2 regions of the Sporomusa rhizae genome follow, and region 1 is predicted to be linked to the other one. Evidence: a T-box and tRNA genes for the amino acid it is inferred to sense, from the RefSeq annotation. Region 1 holds a T-box; the other holds one or more tRNA genes.
What was found. A T-box is a leader RNA that pairs with one kind of tRNA and senses whether it is charged. The one in region 1 lies ahead of thrS (threonine--tRNA ligase), so its partner is inferred to be a tRNA-Thr.
Positions count from the first base shown of each region.

Region 2: it encodes a tRNA-Thr, which carries the amino acid that the T-box ahead of thrS (threonine--tRNA ligase) is inferred to sense. The anticodon was not compared.

Region 1 is NZ_CP156925.1:5,051,672-5,061,523, reverse strand. It holds gene SRRS_RS23670 (Gfo/Idh/MocA family protein) at 1-993, shown strand; gene SRRS_RS23665 (class I SAM-dependent methyltransferase) at 1,035-1,646, shown strand; gene SRRS_RS23660 (hypothetical protein) at 1,776-2,348, shown strand; T-box leader at 2,448-2,700, shown strand; gene thrS (threonine--tRNA ligase) at 2,752-4,698, shown strand; partial or broken gene SRRS_RS23650 (KxYKxGKxW signal peptide domain-containing protein) at 4,781-4,837, shown strand; gene SRRS_RS23645 (serine hydrolase) at 5,062-5,976, shown strand; gene SRRS_RS23640 (LysR family transcriptional regulator) at 6,094-6,978, opposite strand; gene SRRS_RS23635 (amino acid permease) at 7,107-8,375, shown strand; gene SRRS_RS23630 (GTP cyclohydrolase) at 8,688-9,852, shown strand, end outside.
Region 2 is NZ_CP156925.1:5,694,809-5,704,660, reverse strand. It holds gene SRRS_RS26735 (SGNH/GDSL hydrolase family protein) at 1-394, shown strand, start outside; gene SRRS_RS26730 (efflux RND transporter periplasmic adaptor subunit) at 449-1,552, opposite strand; partial or broken gene SRRS_RS26725 (M23 family metallopeptidase) at 2,013-2,408, shown strand; gene nrdD (anaerobic ribonucleoside-triphosphate reductase) at 2,562-2,834, shown strand; gene SRRS_RS26715 (HD domain-containing phosphohydrolase) at 2,969-4,225, shown strand; tRNA gene SRRS_RS26710 (tRNA-Thr) at 4,280-4,355, shown strand; gene SRRS_RS26705 (hypothetical protein) at 4,520-4,744, opposite strand; gene SRRS_RS26700 (sigma-70 family RNA polymerase sigma factor) at 4,839-5,324, shown strand; gene SRRS_RS26695 (Ig-like domain-containing protein) at 5,424-6,611, shown strand; gene SRRS_RS26690 (hypothetical protein) at 8,650-9,192, shown strand; gene SRRS_RS26685 (hypothetical protein) at 9,417-9,686, shown strand.

The sequences.
Region 1 (9,852 bases):
GTGGTTCGTTTTGCAGTAATAGGAACGAATAAAATAACAGACAAATTTATAGCGGCTGCTGAGCGATGTAAAGAGTTTGAACTGGTGGCAGTTTATTCGAGAACTAAGGAGAGGGCAGTAGAATATGCCGGCAAGCATAATATTCCATTGGCATATAACGACTTAGACGATTTGGCGGCATGTAATGAGGTAGACGCCGTTTATGTGGCCAGCCCAAATAATTTACATGCTGAACATACTATTAAGATGTTAAACAGTAAAAAACACGTATTATGTGAAAAGACAATTGCCTCAAATAGCAGAGAATTAGCAGATATGCTACAAGCCGCTAACTATAATAGTGTTATTCTTCTGGAAGCAATGCGTCCTGTATTTGATCCTGGATTTAAAGCAATAGAATATGGTATAAGTAAGCTTGGAACAATTCGAAGAATTACGTTTCAATACTGCCAGTACTCTTCCCGATACGATAATTTTAAAAAGGGAATTATTGAAAATGCATTCAATCCCGTTTTTTCAAATGGAGCATTAATGGATATTGGCGTGTATTGTATTCATCCGTTGGTGAAACTCTTTGGTATGCCGCAAAAAATATGGGCTAACGCTATTATTTTAAATAATGGAGTAGATGGCGCCGGAACTATTATGGTCAAGTATGAAGGTATGCAAGGTGAATTAATCTATTCCAAGATTACCAATTCGATATTGCCAAGCCAAATTCAGGGGGAAAAGGGCTGCATGATCATTAAGGAAATCCATGATCCAAAGGAAATTACTATTATTTATAATGATGGCAATAAAGAGGATATTCCTATTGATAAGTGTGATAACAATATGTACTACGAAGTAGAAGAGATGATTCGGTTAATCAAAACCAAGTCTGATGCCCGGAAACATAATCAATATTCTCTCATGCAGCTCAGTATCATGGATGCAGTAAGGAAGCAGCTGGGAATTACCTTTCCCGCCGATTGCCGCTGGATTAACGACTGAAACTTAAAATGATTAGTGGTATTCACAAGGAGTGGTGCAAAATGGATTTTAACAGCCAGGCCATAATGTGGGATTCAGAAAGAAGAATAAAAAGGGCAAAACTTATTGCAGACCAGATAGCAGAGGCCGTTGAAATTAAAAAACACTATAATGCTTTGGAATTCGGTTGTGGAACAGGCCTGATTAGTTTTAACCTGTGTGACAAGCTCAACCATATAACCTGCATTGATACCTCGGCAGGAATGATTGATGCATTACATGCCAAAATTCAGCAGTGTAAAGTGGATAATATGGTGGCGTTCCAATGCGATATTAATGCCAGCCAAACAGTAGTACCTAAATATGATTTGATTTTTACATCAATGGCATTGCATCATATTGTCGATATTGAAACAACGCTGGTAAACTTATATCGCTCCTTGAACATAGGTGGATATTTATGTATCGTTGAGCTCGATGAGGATGACGGAAGTTTTCATAAATTGGAAGAAGGTTTTAATGGACATAATGGGTTTAATCAAAACGATCTAAAAAATGTACTCGGAAAAATTGGCTTTAAAGAAGTGGATTCGAATACTTTCTATAATGGCAAAAAAGTAATGGAAGAGGTAAGTGTCAATTATTCCTTGTTTATTATGACTGGAAAGAAATAATTAGCTAAAGTAATGATTATGAGCTTTATTCCAATAAAACCGGTATTGGAAGGATATGTTTTTAGAATTGAATGCTAATGAATTAGGGTTTTGATACTCGAAGCAGTTGTTAGAGAAAAGGAGGCAAATATGCGTAAAATAATATTCAAGACGTTTATCCTGTTTATGTTATTGGGGATAGCTGCTACTTCCATAGCCTGTGCGGCAGGTATTGAAGAAAAGCGCCAATCAATACGGGACATGGGAGATAGAACACTGGCAAGGCTGTACAAGCTACATCCGTCAGCCAGGGATGCGGTTGAGAACTCTGCGGGATATGCTGTATTCAGCAATCATGGGATAAAGCTATTGGTATTAGGTAGCGGTCATGGCCGGGGTATAGCTGTTAATAATAACAGTGGACGGGAAGTTTTCATGAAAAAAACTGAAATTGGTGTTGGGCTAGGTTTGGGATTAAAAGATTATAGTGAAATATTTGTCTTTGAGAAGGAAAGGGATTTAGCTCGGTTTATTGACAAAGGGTGGAGCTTTGGCGGCCAGGCTACATTAGCGGCAACCGACGGCGTTAATGGTGGTGCTTTTCAAGGGGCCGTCTCAATTTGGCCGGGAGCTTGGCTATATCAATTAACCGACAAAGGACTTGCTCTTGAAATTTCGGGACAGGGCACTAGGTATTATAAAGATAACGGCCTAAACCGCTAAACGGCATACAGAGTGAAAAAGTAATTAAGTTTGATACAAACTGCAAAAATTTGACAAATGGCTGTCTTTTGTACTACAATGGAATACATATTTAATAAGATCAAAACTGTGATAGAGAGAGTATCTGTTAATGAACCCGAGCAGAGATAGGATGTCACCGGCTGAAAGCATCCTTTCGGAGTTAATAGAGAAGACCACTCTTGAGTTGCGTGCTGAACGGAAATCATTTCATTTTCAATTAAGCATAGCCGCACACCTTGCGTTATCGAGGTTTTAAGCGATGTGCAAAGGATTGTTTCCTATTGGGCATAACCAGGGTGGAACCGTGTGAATAAAAGCTCTCACCCCTGATTTTTCAGGGGTGAGAGCTTTTATTATATAAAAAATAAAGAAAGAGGTGTTGATGGTGATTCGAGTAACGCTGAAGAACGGAATTTCAATAGAGGTGCCGTTCTCTACCACCTGTGCTGAAATTGCTAAACAAATCAGTTCGGGCCTTGCTAAAGAAGCACTTGCTGCTGAATTTGACGGAAAGGTGGTGGATCTAACGACCACCATCAGTGCGGATTGTTCTTTGCGCGTGGTTACTTTTGACGATGAAGCCGGTAAAAAGGTGCTGCGCCATACGGCTGCCCATGTTCTTGCACAAGCGGTTAAAAATCTTTACCCCCAGGTGAAACTTGCCATTGGACCGGCAATCGAAACCGGATTTTACTATGATTTTGACTCGGAAGTTTCGTTCTCAGCAGATGATTTGGGGAAGATTGAAAACGAAATGAAGCGGATTATCAAACAAAATTTGGCTCTGGAACGCTTTGTACTTAACCGCGCGGAGGCAATACAGTTTGCCGAGCAGAGTAATGAACCGTACAAGGCAGAATTAATTAGGGAACTGCCTGATGGTCAGCCAATTACATTTTACCGGCAGGGGGATTTTGTTGACCTTTGTGCGGGGCCCCATTTACCCAATACGGGCAGGATAAAGGCCGTGAAGCTTATTTCCTGTACGGGAGCTTATTGGCGAGGCAATTCCAATAACAAAATGCTCCAACGTATTTACGGAACAGCTTTTACTAAGCAGTCGGAGTTAGATTCTTATCTGACTGCGCTGGAAGAAGCAAAAAAACGTGATCATCGAAAAATTGGCAAAGAACTCGATTTATTCTCCATTGATGAATACATCGGTCCGGGGCTTATCCTTTGGCATCCTAAGCTTTCTGTTGTGCGCGAGGAAATAGAGCTATACTGGCGTAAAGAACACCGCAGGCGTGGCTATGAATATATCTATACTCCTCACATTGGACAAAGTAATCTCTGGGAAACTTCAGGACATTTGGACCATTTTGCCGAAGGCATGTACCCGGCAATGAAAATGGCCGCCAAGGATGAAGCTGAGAATACTCGCTATTATGTAAAACCTATGAGTTGTCCGTTCCATGTGAGAATGTATAAGACCAGACCACGCAGTTATCGAGAACTGCCAATTCGCTGGTGCGAGCTTGGCAGTGTTTACCGCTTTGAAAAATCAGGGGCTTTGCATGGTATGCTGCGTGTACGGGGCTTTACTCAGGATGACGCTCATATTGTTTGTACCGAAGATCAGTTTGTGGATGAAGTAAATAATGTTCTTGATTTTGCGCTTGCTATCAATAAGGCGTTTGGTTATGACAAACTTAACGTATATCTCTCTGTGCGTGATCTTCAGGACAAAGAGAAATTCATTGATAATGAGCCTGTGTGGCAACTGGCCGAAAGCACCCTGGAAAAGATTCTCGGGGATCGGGGAATTGAATTTAAAAAGGATATTGGCGGTGCTAAGTTTTATGGTCCGGCCATTGATTTAAAGGCCGTAGATGCTATGGGACGTGAATGGCAGGGAACAACGATTCAATTAGACATGAACTTACCCGAGCGGTTTGGCATGACCTATGTCGGCTCTGATGGTAAAGAGCACACGCCCATCATGCTGCACAGAACTTTGCTTGGCTCGATGGAACGCTTTGTTGGAACATTGATTGAACACTATGCGGGGGCTTTTCCGGTATGGCTTGCACCTGTGCAAGTAAAGATATTAGCCATATCGGAAAGAAATCATGAGTATGCAAATAAAGTTCTGAAAACATTAAGGAAGTCAGATATAAGGGTCGAACTGGATGACCGGAGTGAAAAAATCGGTTACAAAATTCGTGAAGCTCAGTTGGGAAAAGTGCCATATATGCTTATCCTCGGGGATAAAGAACAAAATGAGAATGTGGTTGCGGTCAGGGACCGGAAGAACGGTGAAACAAAAACAATGAGTATGGAAGCGTTTCTTGCTTTAATCGACGACGAGATAGTGAACAAGAAGTAATATGAAGGGGAGTAAGGCTGGAATGCTTTACTCCCTTTTCATGATACAGTTTAACCGTATTGGCTTAATCACGTAATAATATAAAAAAACAATAAAGTCTGGGAGGAATTGGGTGGCGAGTACCGAAAGTATACAATGAAACATATTTGAATATGTGCACTGCTTTGTTTCCATACGCATTTGTAATCCGGATGCGGACGCAGACAAAATCCAGTAAAAGGAAGACTTTGGGGTCAGAGTCGTCGTTTTGCTGGATTTTTTTATTGTCTGGCGGCGCGGCCCCTAGGGCAAAGGGCGGCTCCATTACTTACAGGCCGAGGCTTGGAAGCTTTTGGTTGAACCAAATTAGGAAGGGAGAGAAAAATGAAAAACATGAAGTTTGTAGTAGTAGCATTTACTTTGGTTGTACTTCTGGGTGCGGCCATTTTCCCTGGTACAGTGAGTGCCAGCGAAAAGATCACGCCGCAATGGATTGCTGATCAGATCAAAAAAGAATGCAAAGACCAGACCACCTATCATTCGGTTTATGTTAAGCTTCTAGACTCAGGCGAGGAAACATACCTGAACCCCATGCGGCACAAATCGGCTAGCTTGATTAAAGTGTTCATCATGGCCGAAGCTTTCAACCAGAAAAACCAGGGAAAGTTAGACTTCAATGAAATTATCACCATTAACAAGCAGGACAAATTTGCCTGGGGTGCTCTGGACAAAGTTCCCGATGGTACTAAGGTAACGGTTGGCGATCTTGTCGAACAAATGATAGTAGTCAGCGATAATACCGCTACCAATATTCTTATTTCCAAGCTGGGTATGGATAACGTCAACGCGCTGATCAAGAAACTTGGCTGTAATGAAACTGTTCTTGGCCGAAAAATGTTGGATTCGGCTGCGGCCAAAGCTGGCCGTGAGAACTATACTTCCCCTCGCGACATGGCAATAATTCTTGAGAAAATTTACAGGAAACAATGCATTGATCCGAAAAGTGACAAAAAGATGCTGGAAATCCTCAGTAAACAACAATGGAATGAACGTATTCCTGCTAATTTGCCTCATGATTTGAAAATTGCCCATAAAACCGGTGAACTCGGCGGTGCCTTGCATGATTGCGGTATTGTTTTCGGTCGGCAGCATGATTATATTATTTGTATGATGACCAAAAACGTTCCTGATGAGCATCTTGGTTATGACGATAACAACATTCTAATTTACAATGACATGGCCCTTATCTCTAAATTAATCTGGAATAAGATCGATGACCCAATTTTGTCTAAAAACTAAATAAGTGTTCAAAAGCCAGTCTTCGTGTTATTGAACGGGACTGGCTTTTTGGTGTAACAGTGCCCCGATCTTTGCAGAATGCAGAGATGGGGGCACTGTTGTTTGTTTCTGTGAAAACTAGGTTAATCGTTGGTGACATAAAGCGATAAACGCTTGCATGGCAGGAGATAACCATTTGTCGCGATGATAAGCCAACTGGGCATTTATGTTGAAGGTAGGGCCGAGCCACTTTAATGATACCAGGCTGCCCGCAGCTAATTCACGTGCAACCGCCCGCTGGGATAAAAAGGTAATGCCCAGTCCCTGGATTGCAAACTGCCGAAGGACTTCGACACTGCTAATCTCCAATAGGGAATGTGGCTTTATTTGATATTGGCGCAGCATGCCTTCAAATAATAATCGGTAGCTGCAGCCTGGCTCGGTTAAGAGTAGTGCTTGCCCGGATAAGTCTTGAGGAACTACGCTTTCGGCCTGGGACAGGGGATGTTCGGGAGCGGCTAAGAGTGACATAGGCTCTGGAAATAGGGTATGAATGACTAAGTCTTGATCTTTTAGCGGTTCATCAAGAATTAAAGCTATGTCTAGGGTGCCTTTGCGTAAGGCGTTACGGAAATTTTGGCAGGTATCGAAGCGGAGCTGCAAATCCACTTGCGGATAGGTGAGACAATACTCCTTAACTAAGGCAGGGAGGATTTCCGCTGACAAAGATTCAGGAGCGCCAATAAACAGTTGGCCACTGGGGCCGGTCGGATTTTTTACTTCTGCTTCCGCTTGTTTGGCCATGTTTAAAATGGCCTGTGCATGACGGTATAATATTTTTCCGGAAGCCGTTAAATTTATTTGGCGGCCGATTCTTTCAAATAGACGTGTTTCTAAGCTTTCCTCCAAGGCTTGGATTTGTCCGGTAACCGTAGATTGTGCATAATCTAATTGCTCGGCAGCCGCAGTAAAGCTGCCGGTATGGACTATGGTCACAAAGGTTTTAAGGTGATGTAAATTCAAGATAAATCCTTCTTTCCATCGGATTTAATGAAGAAATAAATCGAAATAATCAATTTTACCGATTAATATATATGTGCTATTATAACAAACAATACATGGATTTCCAAGGTGTCATTGGAGGGGAAGGCATGGAGCAAGAGTTAAAGAAAAGTATTGGCTGGTTGCAGGGCAGTGCTATGACTATTGGTGCTGTTTTAGGCTCAGGAGTTCTGGTTTTACCGAGTTTGTCGGCGGATATGGCCGGGCCGGCATCATTAGTGAGTTGGGGACTAATGGGCATATTGACCATTCCCTTAGTAATCGTATTAGCGAATTTATCAATATTGTATCCCAGTGCCGGTGGTATTGCAGCCTATGCCCGGCAAGCGTTCGGAGAAAGGGCGGGGCGTATTACCGGATGTTTGTTCTTGGGTACGGTACCCTTCGGTGCACCTATTTGCGCTTTGATTGGCGCCTATTACTTAGGGCACTTTTTCTCGCTGAATGTTGCCGGTGTTACAATGATTGCGATTAGTATGCTGGCTATTGCCTTACTGGCCAATTATCATGGTATCCGGTTTTCCGGTAATATCCAGGCGTTGGTGGTAGGTAGTATTGCCGCGGCCTTGTTAGCTAGTATTATAGCGGCTTGGCCTACTGTAAAAACGCATGCATTTTATCCTTTTGCGCCCAAGGGCTGGCAGCCGGTAGGAAGTGTTATGGCTGTGCTATTTTGGGCCTATGTTGGCTGGGAAATGATTTGCCATTTGGCAGAAGAATTTCAAAATCCTAAACAAGATATACGCCGTAGTTTAGGTGTGTCGCTGGTGGTTGTTAATTTGCTATACTTAGGCCTGGCTTATGTAACTGTTGGTACTGGCATTTATTTAGGACAAGATAAACTAACTGCACTGACGGGCTTGCTTGAAGGTGGCTGGGGCCGGATTGCGGGAAGTGTAGTAGCTATATTAGGTGTGGCTGCCTGTTATGCTACTATTCATACGTATGTAGCTGGATTTTCACGGCTTGTTTATGCAGAAGCAAGAGAGGGACATTTCCCGGCTTGGTTCGATAGACTGCATGCTGTCCATGGGACCCCCTACCGGGTCTTTATGGTATTGGGACCATTTTCGATGCTGGTCTTGCTTATTGGAATGTGGTTAAATTTGGATATGAGTATGTTGATCCAATTTCCCAGCTCTATATTTGTTATGTTATATATAATCACTACAGCGGCAGGTATTAAGCTCTTACCCGCTAAGAGCTTAGGCTATTACTGCGCGTGGGTGGCGTTTATTGTATGTGTGCTGATCTATCTATTTAATGGCTGGGTAAGTTTATATCCGCCAATTTTAGCTGGTATGACATGGTTATTTGAACGCCGGGGCGCGATAGGTGTTTTAAGAAAAGTGTCGTGACAGTTTCGAAACAGAGTAGGCAGCTCACTTACTTTATTAAATACTGTATAACTAAATAAAAGAACTCCTGCATATGATTGGCAGGAGTTCTTTTATTTAGTTATCAAGGTCCTGATTAAAAAAAAGTAGGTAACTGGAAGATGTGGAAATCTGAGCATGTATTGGTATTATAACTACGATATCGCAGGGGATTTGCGGTTGTATCCCCAAAGGGGAAGCTATATTGTCGTCTCATTAATAAAGTACTTTGTGAGTTGAAAATAATAGTACAAGTGGTATAATAAATCGAAGAAATTTTTAGGAGAAGTAAAAATGCAAGACTTGATACGTTTGGCGATTGTTGGGCCGCCGGATTCTGCGGCTATTGCCTATGAGATTGCCTTGGAAAAACGTGATTGCCTGATTCCTATGGTCTTACCTTATGAGGATGCTTCAGAAGTACCCGATATTCTGAAGAAGAATAGCAATGATTTTGATATGTGGCTATTTTCCGGGATAATACCATACCAGCGGGCGCTAATCGCAGATAGTAATAAACCATTATTTTATGTTCCTCATGCTGGATCAAGCCTATACCGGGCGTTACTGGAAATTTTGTATATAAAAAAATTGACTTGTGACAGTGTTAGTTTTGACACTTTTAGTGAGAAGGAAATTGTCGAGACGTTTAAAGATACCACATTGCCGTTGCCGAAGATTTATGCAAATCAGTATAAAGGCATAGTAACAGCAAGCGAAGTTACCGAGTGGCATTACGACTTATGGAAAAGTGGCAAAACCAATATTGCTGTGACCTGTTTTCTGGCGACTTATAATAAGCTGGCAGAACTTGGTGTGCCGGTAGTAAGAATATGGCCAACTCGCTGCAATATCAGGACAACTTTGCAATTGGCAATAAAATCATTTGAAACGCAGCGTGTTAAAAGGAGTCAGCTAGCAGTACAACGAATCGTCATTGATGATTATGACGATATTATTCGTTCAAGCTCTAGTTATGAGGCTAAGCGGCTGGAATTAAAACTGTACGAAATATTGCTGGCATATATCGAAAAACTTAAAGGCTCGATCAGCATGAATGGCGGCGGTAAGTTTACTTTATATTCGACACGGGGTACTCTTACCGAAATTACGGAAAACTTTACGGTCATGCCGATAATCGAGGAAATGACCCGGCAGGTTGATGTCAATATTAGTGGCGGGATTGGTTTGGGGCTTACTGTTTATGATGCGGAGGAAAACTCTTTCTCAGCGTTGGGGTTAGGCAAGCAGCAGGGCAAAGGTGTTTGGATGGTAGTTAATGACGATCATACGGTTATCGGTCCGTTGAGTTCGAAGGTTCATCTGAAGTATTCAGTTCGTACCAATGATCATGCATTAAGGAACCTTGCCGACCAGCTTAACATCAGCGTTACCACGATAAACAAACTGTTGGCGACTATTGATAAACTGGATCGTGATGATATTGTTGCTGATGACT
Region 2 (9,852 bases), 640 kb from region 1:
ACGCTTTGCGCAGGATGTTATCAGATCTTTACCGTCGCACGTAATTATTATGGGCGGGGCTAACGATGCCTGTGCGAGGGTTGAGGCAGAAGAAGTATATGATAATATTCGTTCCATGGTAGAAATGGCGGAGCAATATGAAATAATACCGATACTGGGACTGCCGATACCCTGTAATTATCCTCAAGATGAATGTATTCTTAGTCTATATCGCGAAGATATGCGCGAGTATGCCGCTGCTAAAAATCTATCTGTGATTGATTTTCACTCAGCATTTTTTAAGTCTAACAGCAAGCAGCCGTATGGTGGGTTCTATACTGATGTGCTGCATCCTAATGAGCAAGGTTATAGAGTTATGGCAGGGATTGCTGTAAACACAATACGAAATATATAAAAGAGCCTTCCGGTGCAGGCCGGAAGGCTTATTACGTTCGAGTACGTTGTTGTGCTATTCTACTACATTAATTACAGCTCCATTTTTAAGCTCATTTAGGTTACTTGTAATAACCATGCTGTCTGGCGGCAGACTGCAGGTAAGTTCAGTCAACTCACCTAGGGTGTCGCCGGTAGTTATTTCTTGGAGGAGCGCTTTGCCGTTGACTGCCAGGTATAGGAACTTTCGTCCCTGGTCATCTTGAAATACTGCGGTGGAGGGAACGGCAAGGGCTGAGGCGGAACTACCGGTATCGATACGGACAGTGGCTGTCATACCTGGTGTGAGTAAGCCGGGTGGATTTGTGGCCAATTTAATATGGGCAAGGAAGGCCGCGACCTGGTTTGCTTCAATTTTTGGATATATTCCGGAAACCTGACCGGTTAAGGTTTGGTTGGCAACATTTATGGCAGTAGGCGTGCCTAAATGGACAAGATAGAGATCATTTTGATTAACCGAAATAACAGCTTCCAGGGTTTGACCGCTGCCTAGGGATAACAGTGTTTGTCCACCTTGGACCGTACTTCCTGCCGAGGCGGCAAGACCGGTTACCGTACCGCCGGCTTGCGCAGTAACAGTAGTAACACTTGGGACAGCGGCTGAAGATGACCCGCCGTCTGAATCGCTGGTTGAGCTTTCTTTAGCCGCTTGTAATTTCGCGGCGGCTGTTTCGAATTGCCGTTTGGATATAGCGCCAATTTCAAATAATTTTTTGTAGCGATTGAATTCGTCTAAGGCTTTGGTGTAATTGCCTTGCGGTGCGGGGGAGGCTGCTGCAGGTTGGGCACTCGTTGTCTCCTGAGACGCCTCAATCTTAAATAATGCTTGACCGGCCTTTACTGTTTGGCCTTCTTTTACGTAGACTTCACTAAGACTGCCGGAGAACGGAGCAGCGATAGGCGTCAATGTAGCATTTTCAATAGACCCGGTACGGGTTATTTGTACTGGTTTATTTACAGAACTCAGAGGAACCGCCGTCAAGTTAATTGGCGGTTTGGTAACCAGTTGCTGTGACCAAACGGCCACGGCGGAGGATTTATAACCGGCAAACAAAAGCAAAACCGCTATTGCTGTGGTTATTACGGCGAGAATTCGATATTGCGGGGGAATTACTTTCACAAAGGTCACTCCCATAAACTAAGGTATAAGTCTATGTTCTCACTTTTCAATTTTTACGTCAAGTATTGTTGTAAAAGAGATAGTAATTACAAGGGGGGAATTTTCCGCTATAATATAGAAGGGGTAGGATAACATTATTCCGAGACCATAGGATAAACAAAATTGTTACAGCACTCAAGCTAGTTAAGGTGCGTATAGTTAGGAGGAGACCCAGGTGGATATTCCGCAGGAATCGCAGAACAAGCATAATATAGGCAACTGGTGGGCAACCGTCCATTCCAAAAAGGGGATGATTGTTCTACTATGTGCACTTGTTCTTTTTATATCCGGAATGGTAGTCATTCGGCATTCTTCGCAAACTACGGAAAGTGTTCCGGCAATGGTTTCGCAGCCTGTCAGAGCTAGTGAAGCCAGGCCAGTTCAAGAGCTGGAGAAAAACGCGAGAAGTATGGATAAATTGGCCAATAAGCCTTCGCTTTGGCCTGTTACCGGAGAGATTACCTCAGTATTTGGCTGGCGAAACTCGCCATGGGGCGGCGGCAGTGAATTTCATCCGGGAATTGACATCGCCAACAATATGGAGACGCCGATTGTTGCCACTGCCGACGGTGAGGTTGTACAGAGTGAACCGGCTGGCGGCTATGGCAATATTGTGAAAATTAATCATGGCAATGGTATTGAAACAATTTACGGACACAATGCCCACTTAGCTGTAAACGCCGGACAAAGTGTTAAGAAAGGCCAAGTTATAGCCTATTTGGGGAATACAGGGAGAAGTACGGGACCACATCTTCATTATGAAGTCCGGGTTAATGGTACCGCAGTTGATCCTATCAGCTTTCTTGTCGCTTATTAAAAGCTGTATTTGTGTGAAGCCTTGAACAATAATGATCAGCTATATTTCACCTGAAAGTAAGTCGCATTATGGAAACCAGCAGCTGCAAATAGGACAAATTCTTCATTGACTAGTGGTGAATAAAGGTTCATATTATTATTGGAGGCGATGCATATGATGGTAAATGGTGTTACAGTTGTTGCCGAAGATGATATTACCGAAGAGGAAATCACGGCTATTGTAAGTGAGGAATTGCAGCTCTGGAAGCAAAAAGGAAAAGAACTGGGCAAAGTAACTTTGAGTCTGGACGGCGAAGAAATAGTCGTAAAGGCGGTTGAACGTTCCCCGATTAGGCGGATTAGGCGGATAACCGGTTATCTAAGTACAGAAGACCGTTTTAATGCGGCCAAACAGGCGGAGTTGACTGATAGAGTAGTACATTTCTAGAGTTATTGAGGATACAATTGCTAACTATTTGTTAAGTTTTAGTTGAGTATATAGAATATTAAATAGTAAAATATAACTATCCGTGATAATATAAAATTATTACGGATAATTTTTTATTTTAGGAGCGGAAAAAAGTGCTGTTTAATATTCGGCCAAGTAATTTGGTGAGTGCATTATCAATAGCGTTGGAATTATCTACAGACGGAATTTCCCGGCACCATTGGCGGACAGCGCTAATTGCGAACAAAATTGCAGAACATATTGGCCTCGAGTATAGAGATCGGCAGATCCTTGTCTTTGCTTCGCTGCTGCATGATATTGGGGCTGTGTCTAATTGGTATGAGAAAAAGAAGTTGTTAACGCTAAATGTAACCCATGACGTATATCGTCATGCCGAAGCTGGATATTTCCTCCTGAAGGATTCGCCGCATTTTGGGATGCTTGCTGAACCTATACGCTATCACCATGACGCTTGGGCAGGACCCAATCCTTCCGGTCTCGAAGGGAAGGAGATTCCGCTTTCTAGCAGGATTATAAATTTGGCCGACCGATTGGAAGTATTACTTAAGGATAAAGTCTACATATTTGAGCAGTGCCAGGATATTCTTGCCGCGATCGATGAGTTAAGCGGCAACTATTTTGACCCTGACTTGGTACGGGCTTTACATGAATTTAGCGGGCAAGAGAGCTTTTGGCTGGATTTAACCAACCCGCATTATTATCAGAACTTTTTCCGTCAATTTGATGCCAACGGACATATAGTGTTTAACATAGATGCCATTGTCAACATTGCGGAGATTTTTGCTACAATCATTGACCGGACCAGTAGCTTCACAGGCATGCATTCCCGTAGCGTCGCCCTGGTTTCGGAGTTTTTGGCTCGAATTAAAGGATATAGCCAGGAAGAAGTGAAACTGATGAAAATTGCCGGGCTATTTCATGACCTGGGAAAATTGGCTATACCCAATGATATCCTGGAAAAGCAAAGTGGATTGACGGACAAAGAATTTTCGATAATCAAGCAGCATCCCTACTATACCTACAGGATACTTGAGCAGATTGACGGCTTTTCCCTGGTAGCTGAATGGGCGGCTTTCCATCACGAGACATTGGACGGAGTCGGTTATCCGTTTCGCATTCAGGAACCTTCTCTTAGACTTGGCTCCCGGATAGTCGGCGTAGCAGATGTGTTTGTGGCTTTAAGTGAGCATAGACCATACCGGGCATCACTGCCTTTGGCGGAAATTGAAAAAATCATGCGTGGGATGGTGGAACGCCGCAAACTAGACGGTTGTATTGTAGCTGATTTGTTCAGTAATATAGATAATCTAAGTAATTTGGTTAACCAAATTTTGACGATGACGACCCCAGATAGTCAGCACGGCAACTAAGAATTGCTGAGTTGACTTTTCCCTTCCCAGCGAGTAAAATGATAATGTCAAAATGCCGGTATAGCTCAGCTGGTAGAGCATCTCATTCGTAATGAGAGGGTCACAGGTTCGAATCCTGCTATCGGCTCCAGTAAAATCAAGGCTCTGTGGGGTGTTCCTGCAGGGTCTTTTTATTTTTTGTCTTCCGATTTGTCTCCAGTCAGGGGTAAAAAATAAAATTTCACACATGTTAACACACTATAACACATGAAAATAATTTATCTTTATTTTTATTTAATTTTTCTTCTAACCATCTCAGCGAGGCGCGTTTTTCAACTGAATGAAATGCGAATATTTTTTATAAGTCACAGATACATCACTATGACCTAAACGCATGGAAACATAGCTTGGGTGATGCTGCTCTAATATTTCATCCTTGTATACCGCATGGCTAAGGATTCTTCTAATGACGGCGCGATTGTATTCTAACAGCGCTTTTCCTACCAGTTTATCTGACTTTTTTTCGTCATAAACCTTCATGCTTCCTTCTGTAGATAAGCTTGACAGCTAATAAACACTCAGCAAACCCTCGGGAAACCGGGGGTTATTTTATTTTTTCCGGGAGGGGAGTCAAATAGATAAACAACATATTGGTCAGCAATTTAAACCGCTCGTTAAGAAGTACGCAGGTATATATAGAAGAAGTGTTCCGGATGCGGAATCCGCAGCGTGGCTGGCCTTACTGCAAGCTATTCATAGTTTTAATCCCGACATTGGAGTTCCACTGGCCGGCTATCTTGAAAGCTGGGTGAAATACGGCCTGCTGAATCTTTGGCGAAAAAAAATAAAAAGAAAGCGAATGGAGTACCAGGGGGATAAGGCCCTTGAGTATGTGGCAGCTCCCGACGATCCTCAGGCTGAGCTAATATACAAGGAAACATTTGAAAGAATGCTGGCGGCGCTGCAAGCGTTGCCTCCCCGGCAACTGCTTGTATTAATTCACGTTTTTGTCTACGGTCATAGGTTGGCAAACATAGCGCAATTACTGGGAATTACGGCGCAGGCAGTCAATCAATTAAAAAATAGAGCGTTAGCCCGTTTAAAAAAACGACTTGCATGAATGTATCTAAGTGAAAGCCGATGTACAGGAAACACACAATGAAAATAAGAGTTCCTTGGCTATGTTGGGTTTCAAAATAATTTAATTGGAGGAATGTAAATGGCTACAGTAGGACAAAAGTTAACAGCACCAGAGGCAGGGTGGAAAAGAATAAACTTAACACTAGATAATGTTTCTTATGGTGGGGGTACAGATTCTTATAAATATGGCGCTAATACAGCCTATTTGGGAGATACCTTAAGATTAAATGTAAAAGGGGCATGGGTGAAGCTCAATTTTAATGGGGACAGAATTAGAATTATTGGCACCTCATCAGATGGTTATGATACCAGTATAAAAATAAATATAGACGGGGAAGATTTTACTTTTTCCGAACGTACTGGAGCTTTCATTTGGCAAGCATTAGTATTTGAAAAAACAGGAATGTCTAATAGTGAACATACGGTTACGATTACGAGAATTTCTGAGTACAAGGGGGATAATCTCCAGGTGCATATTGACGCAATCGATATTGACGAAAATGGAGAATTTCTTCCGTATAATCCATCCCCAGTTCCTGTACCAACAAACCTAACTGTCACTGCAGGTGACGCAAAAGTAACTCTCAACTGGAACGCAGTTACCGGCGTAACTGGCTACAACGTAAAACGAGCTACAACTGCAGGAGGCCCGTATACTACTATCGCCAGCAACGTGTCTGGTACCAGCTATGTAGATTCTGCAATAACCAATGGTACTACCTACTATTATGTAGTGACTGCAATTACCGCTAATGGCGAAAGTGGAAATTCTAATAAAGCGTCGGCTACACCGACCGCACCACCAGATCCCAAATTACATATCGTCCTAGAAGTAGGAGAACAAATCCAACTTATTGGAAATATTCTCCCTGAAATCATTGGCGATCCTAACCTAGAATGGAATTCCGCCTTCCCCAACATTGCTTCGGTTGATGCGACTGGTAAGGTAACGGCCCATGCCGAAGGTGTAACCCGTATTCAGGTCAAGACTGTAGACGGTACATGGACAGACTACGCTCTGGTAGAAGTCATAGCCAAAGAATACCGGCTGTCCATTCTCCTAAAAGTGGGCGAGAGCTGCCTGCTAAAATTTGCGGCTGACAAGGACGTCATCTGGCAGTCAGGCGACTCGGCAGTGGCTACCGTTGACCCCAGCAACGCGCCGATAACCAGAGTAACGGCCCGTGCCGGAGGCCTGTCGTTGGTTACAGTTAAGACCGCGGACGGCAGCAAGCGAGACCAGATTTATGTAACGGTTATTAAGTAAGGAACGTAACGAATCCGCTCTATCCTTCGGGCTAGGGCGGCTTTTTTATTTTGGGCAGAAAAATAAGCTGGCTTTCCGGCTCGCTTTTCAACCTAGGACTGAATAAGGGTAATTTTCAGCGTAATATATTGGTGATGGGTATTTGATTATTTATAAATTGTTCTAAACGAAATTATTGATTTGTTTAGAATGATTGATAATCATTCATCAACACTTACGTTGCATATTTTCTTGCAATATAAATGCGCTGAAAAAAGTAGCATTTTCGGCAACATAAAAAATAGATTGCAGTATTCATTTGGTAAATGTTTTTCATTGTTAGAAAGTTGGGTGTGAAGACGGCGACTGGTTTGGTAATCTCACAGCTAACGTCGAATGTTATATGCATTAATTATTTTATACGCCGCATCCTCCGGGATGCGGTTTTTTATTTCTAAAGAAATTCTAAAAATAACCAAGTACTATAAAAGTATTCGAAGTAATCCAATCTACATAACCCCTCTAAAATACCCGGTCTGCCACGCCGGGTATTTTTATTTCCACTTATTCCCGCTTGCTGACTACAAACACATGTTCTAACATGGCATTGAGGTGGTACATATGAGAACGTTCGTCGGGATTACAGCGCTACACGACAAACAGGGAAATATATACCCAATGGTAATGCATTGGCCGGATGGAAGACAATGGACCGTCGATAAAATCGTGGACATTCGCAAGGCGGTACCAAGTTGGCTAAAAGCGGGGAGGTGCGGAGAATGCAAAAAAATATGAAGAGCGGACGGGCGCCACTCTTCATTGGAGGAGGTTACCTGGGACCTTAGGTACCTGCTATATATTATGTAAAATATGATCGAAGTGTTAAATGATTTTTTTAATTGAGGTGCGGAGGGCGAGTGAAAAAAATAGCCCAGTATTAGCCGGGCTATTGGTATAGGCCAATTAAAATCGACGAAAACGTCTAAATCGACCGAATGGGAAGAAAGGGAAGAATGGGAAGAAACCGAACCCACCAAAGCCACCGAAGCCGCGTCCCCCGAATCTACCGAAGCCACCAAAACGAGGAGGATCGCCAGGAGGATCATCCATAGCCATAAAATCCGATGGTGTACCACATGTAGGGCATTCTTCAGAGCGGCTGACATCGTACTCATTGTCACAGCAGGGGCACACTCTACAGACCTCATAGCAGCATTTTTCATAAACTCTATGCTTTGAAGTATAAGTTCCAACACATCTTCTATGACATGGTCTGCATCTATGTTTTGGCATACACTCATCATCACGCATACGGTATTCCATTATCATACCTCCACAATATTTTTCTGAGGGGCCTATTATATTTTATGCGTAGTACTAACTACCTGTTACGTCAATTAGTGCTTATTAGGTAATCTAAAACGAGGTGCAGACGATGCCAAAGAAAACAGTAGAGAACTAAAATTTGCGAGTAATACATTACTCTTTTCTTTTACCTAAAATCAAACCTGGGCAGTAAGCCCAGGTAAAAGAGGTTAGTCTCGGTGATAGATTTGATGGTGATGCCAGACTTTTAAGCCAACGTACACCACGGCACCTATAGCCAAGAATTTTAATAATGGGGAGTCGCCACAGCAATCGCGATGCGAATGATGATGATGACACATTATTAATCACCTCCAAATCTAGTTTGCCACTTATCATGATAATTATTGCTGGAGGCGATATCAATGGCGCGACGGGAACCTGTTCAGATTCAGAGTGTCGATTCTGTGTGACAATTGGACACAGAATAAGTGGGGAATTTTAGCCGCATCCTTGGGGGGGCGGCTTTCCTATCTCTAAAGTAATTCTAAAGTTAGTTATTTAAAATAAAAACATCTCCTCAATTAATACCATAAACCCCATGCTGCCCGGCCCGTGTTGCTGGGCATTTTTTTTATTTTCTGGCGCAGGAAGCAGCTTTCCATCTCTCAGCCGTAAAGGTTGGGGAATGGGTTTTTGGTATTAAACTTATACACTGGGAAAGAATAAGTTTAAAGAGTAAGGAGGTTCTGAAATGAGTAATCAAGTTATACTATGGAGCCTGACGATTTTACCTTGGCTTACATTATTTTTCATGCCCAAAGACGCTAGAAAGCGGTTTATGCCTGTAGCGCAATTTTCTATAATTACAAGTATATTATTTATAGAGATGGGGCAAACTTTTGGCTGGTTCGTTTGGGAAGAAGCGGCTTATCCACTTAAATCACCATCATACATCTTCGGATCAAATACCGTTGCTACTATATGGCTTTTTTATTTTTTGTACGGTCGGTTTTGGACATACTTAGCAGTGGATACAGTACTAAACTTCGGCTTTATATATTTATTTCATGTTTATTATCTTGGCAATAGAGGAATTTTTCACGAAGTAAGTCTTGATCCTTTATTAAATGTGATATATGCAATTATAATTGGTATTCTGCTATATGGTTATCAGATGTGGCAAGAAGGTATCTTTGCGAGTACTGAAGCTAAATCCACCAGCCACGTTACTAACCTGCAACCAGCAGCAACCAAACCATTGCCTGAAAGCCACAAAGATAACGATGACAAATAAAGGGCCAACTTTGAATTGATTCCAGTAGCATAAATGCCCCGAACTGATCACAGCCGCCTGCCGGGTTCGTCCTGGCGGGCGGCTTTTATTGTTTATTAAAAAGCGGTACAGTATAGGTTAAAGAGTTGTCACTGGAACTTTTTAACTGAAAGATTCTAAAGGAATTCTAAAACTTGTGTAATATTATGTAAACGTGATTTCAATATTCTACGAGGAGGTTTTACATGAAAGATGTAAAAAAGAAAATTATGGTGTTTTCTATGTTAGGCTTAATGCAAGCGGGATTGTTTACGGGTGTGGCATCGGCATCACCTCGATATGCTACTGCATCAGATCCGTCATCCTTTTTTTCATATTTAATGCAATGCTGTGAAGATATCTTCTGTCAGAAGCAGTGTAGCGATTTACAGACAGATTGCGAGCAAGTTCTTTCGGAAAAAGGTAGAAATACGAATAATTTCTATCTACAATTTCAAAAGAAATGTAATAAATAAAATACATAACCCGGATAGCGTTTATTCGCTGTCCGGGCTTTTCACTATATAGAATATATTTTATCTTCAAAAATCAGCTTCCAGTAGCGTGATAGCTACCATGACTGTATCCGCCTGTCGGGTAACTGGTGGGCGGTTTTCCATTTACAGCTGCTATTTGGCACTA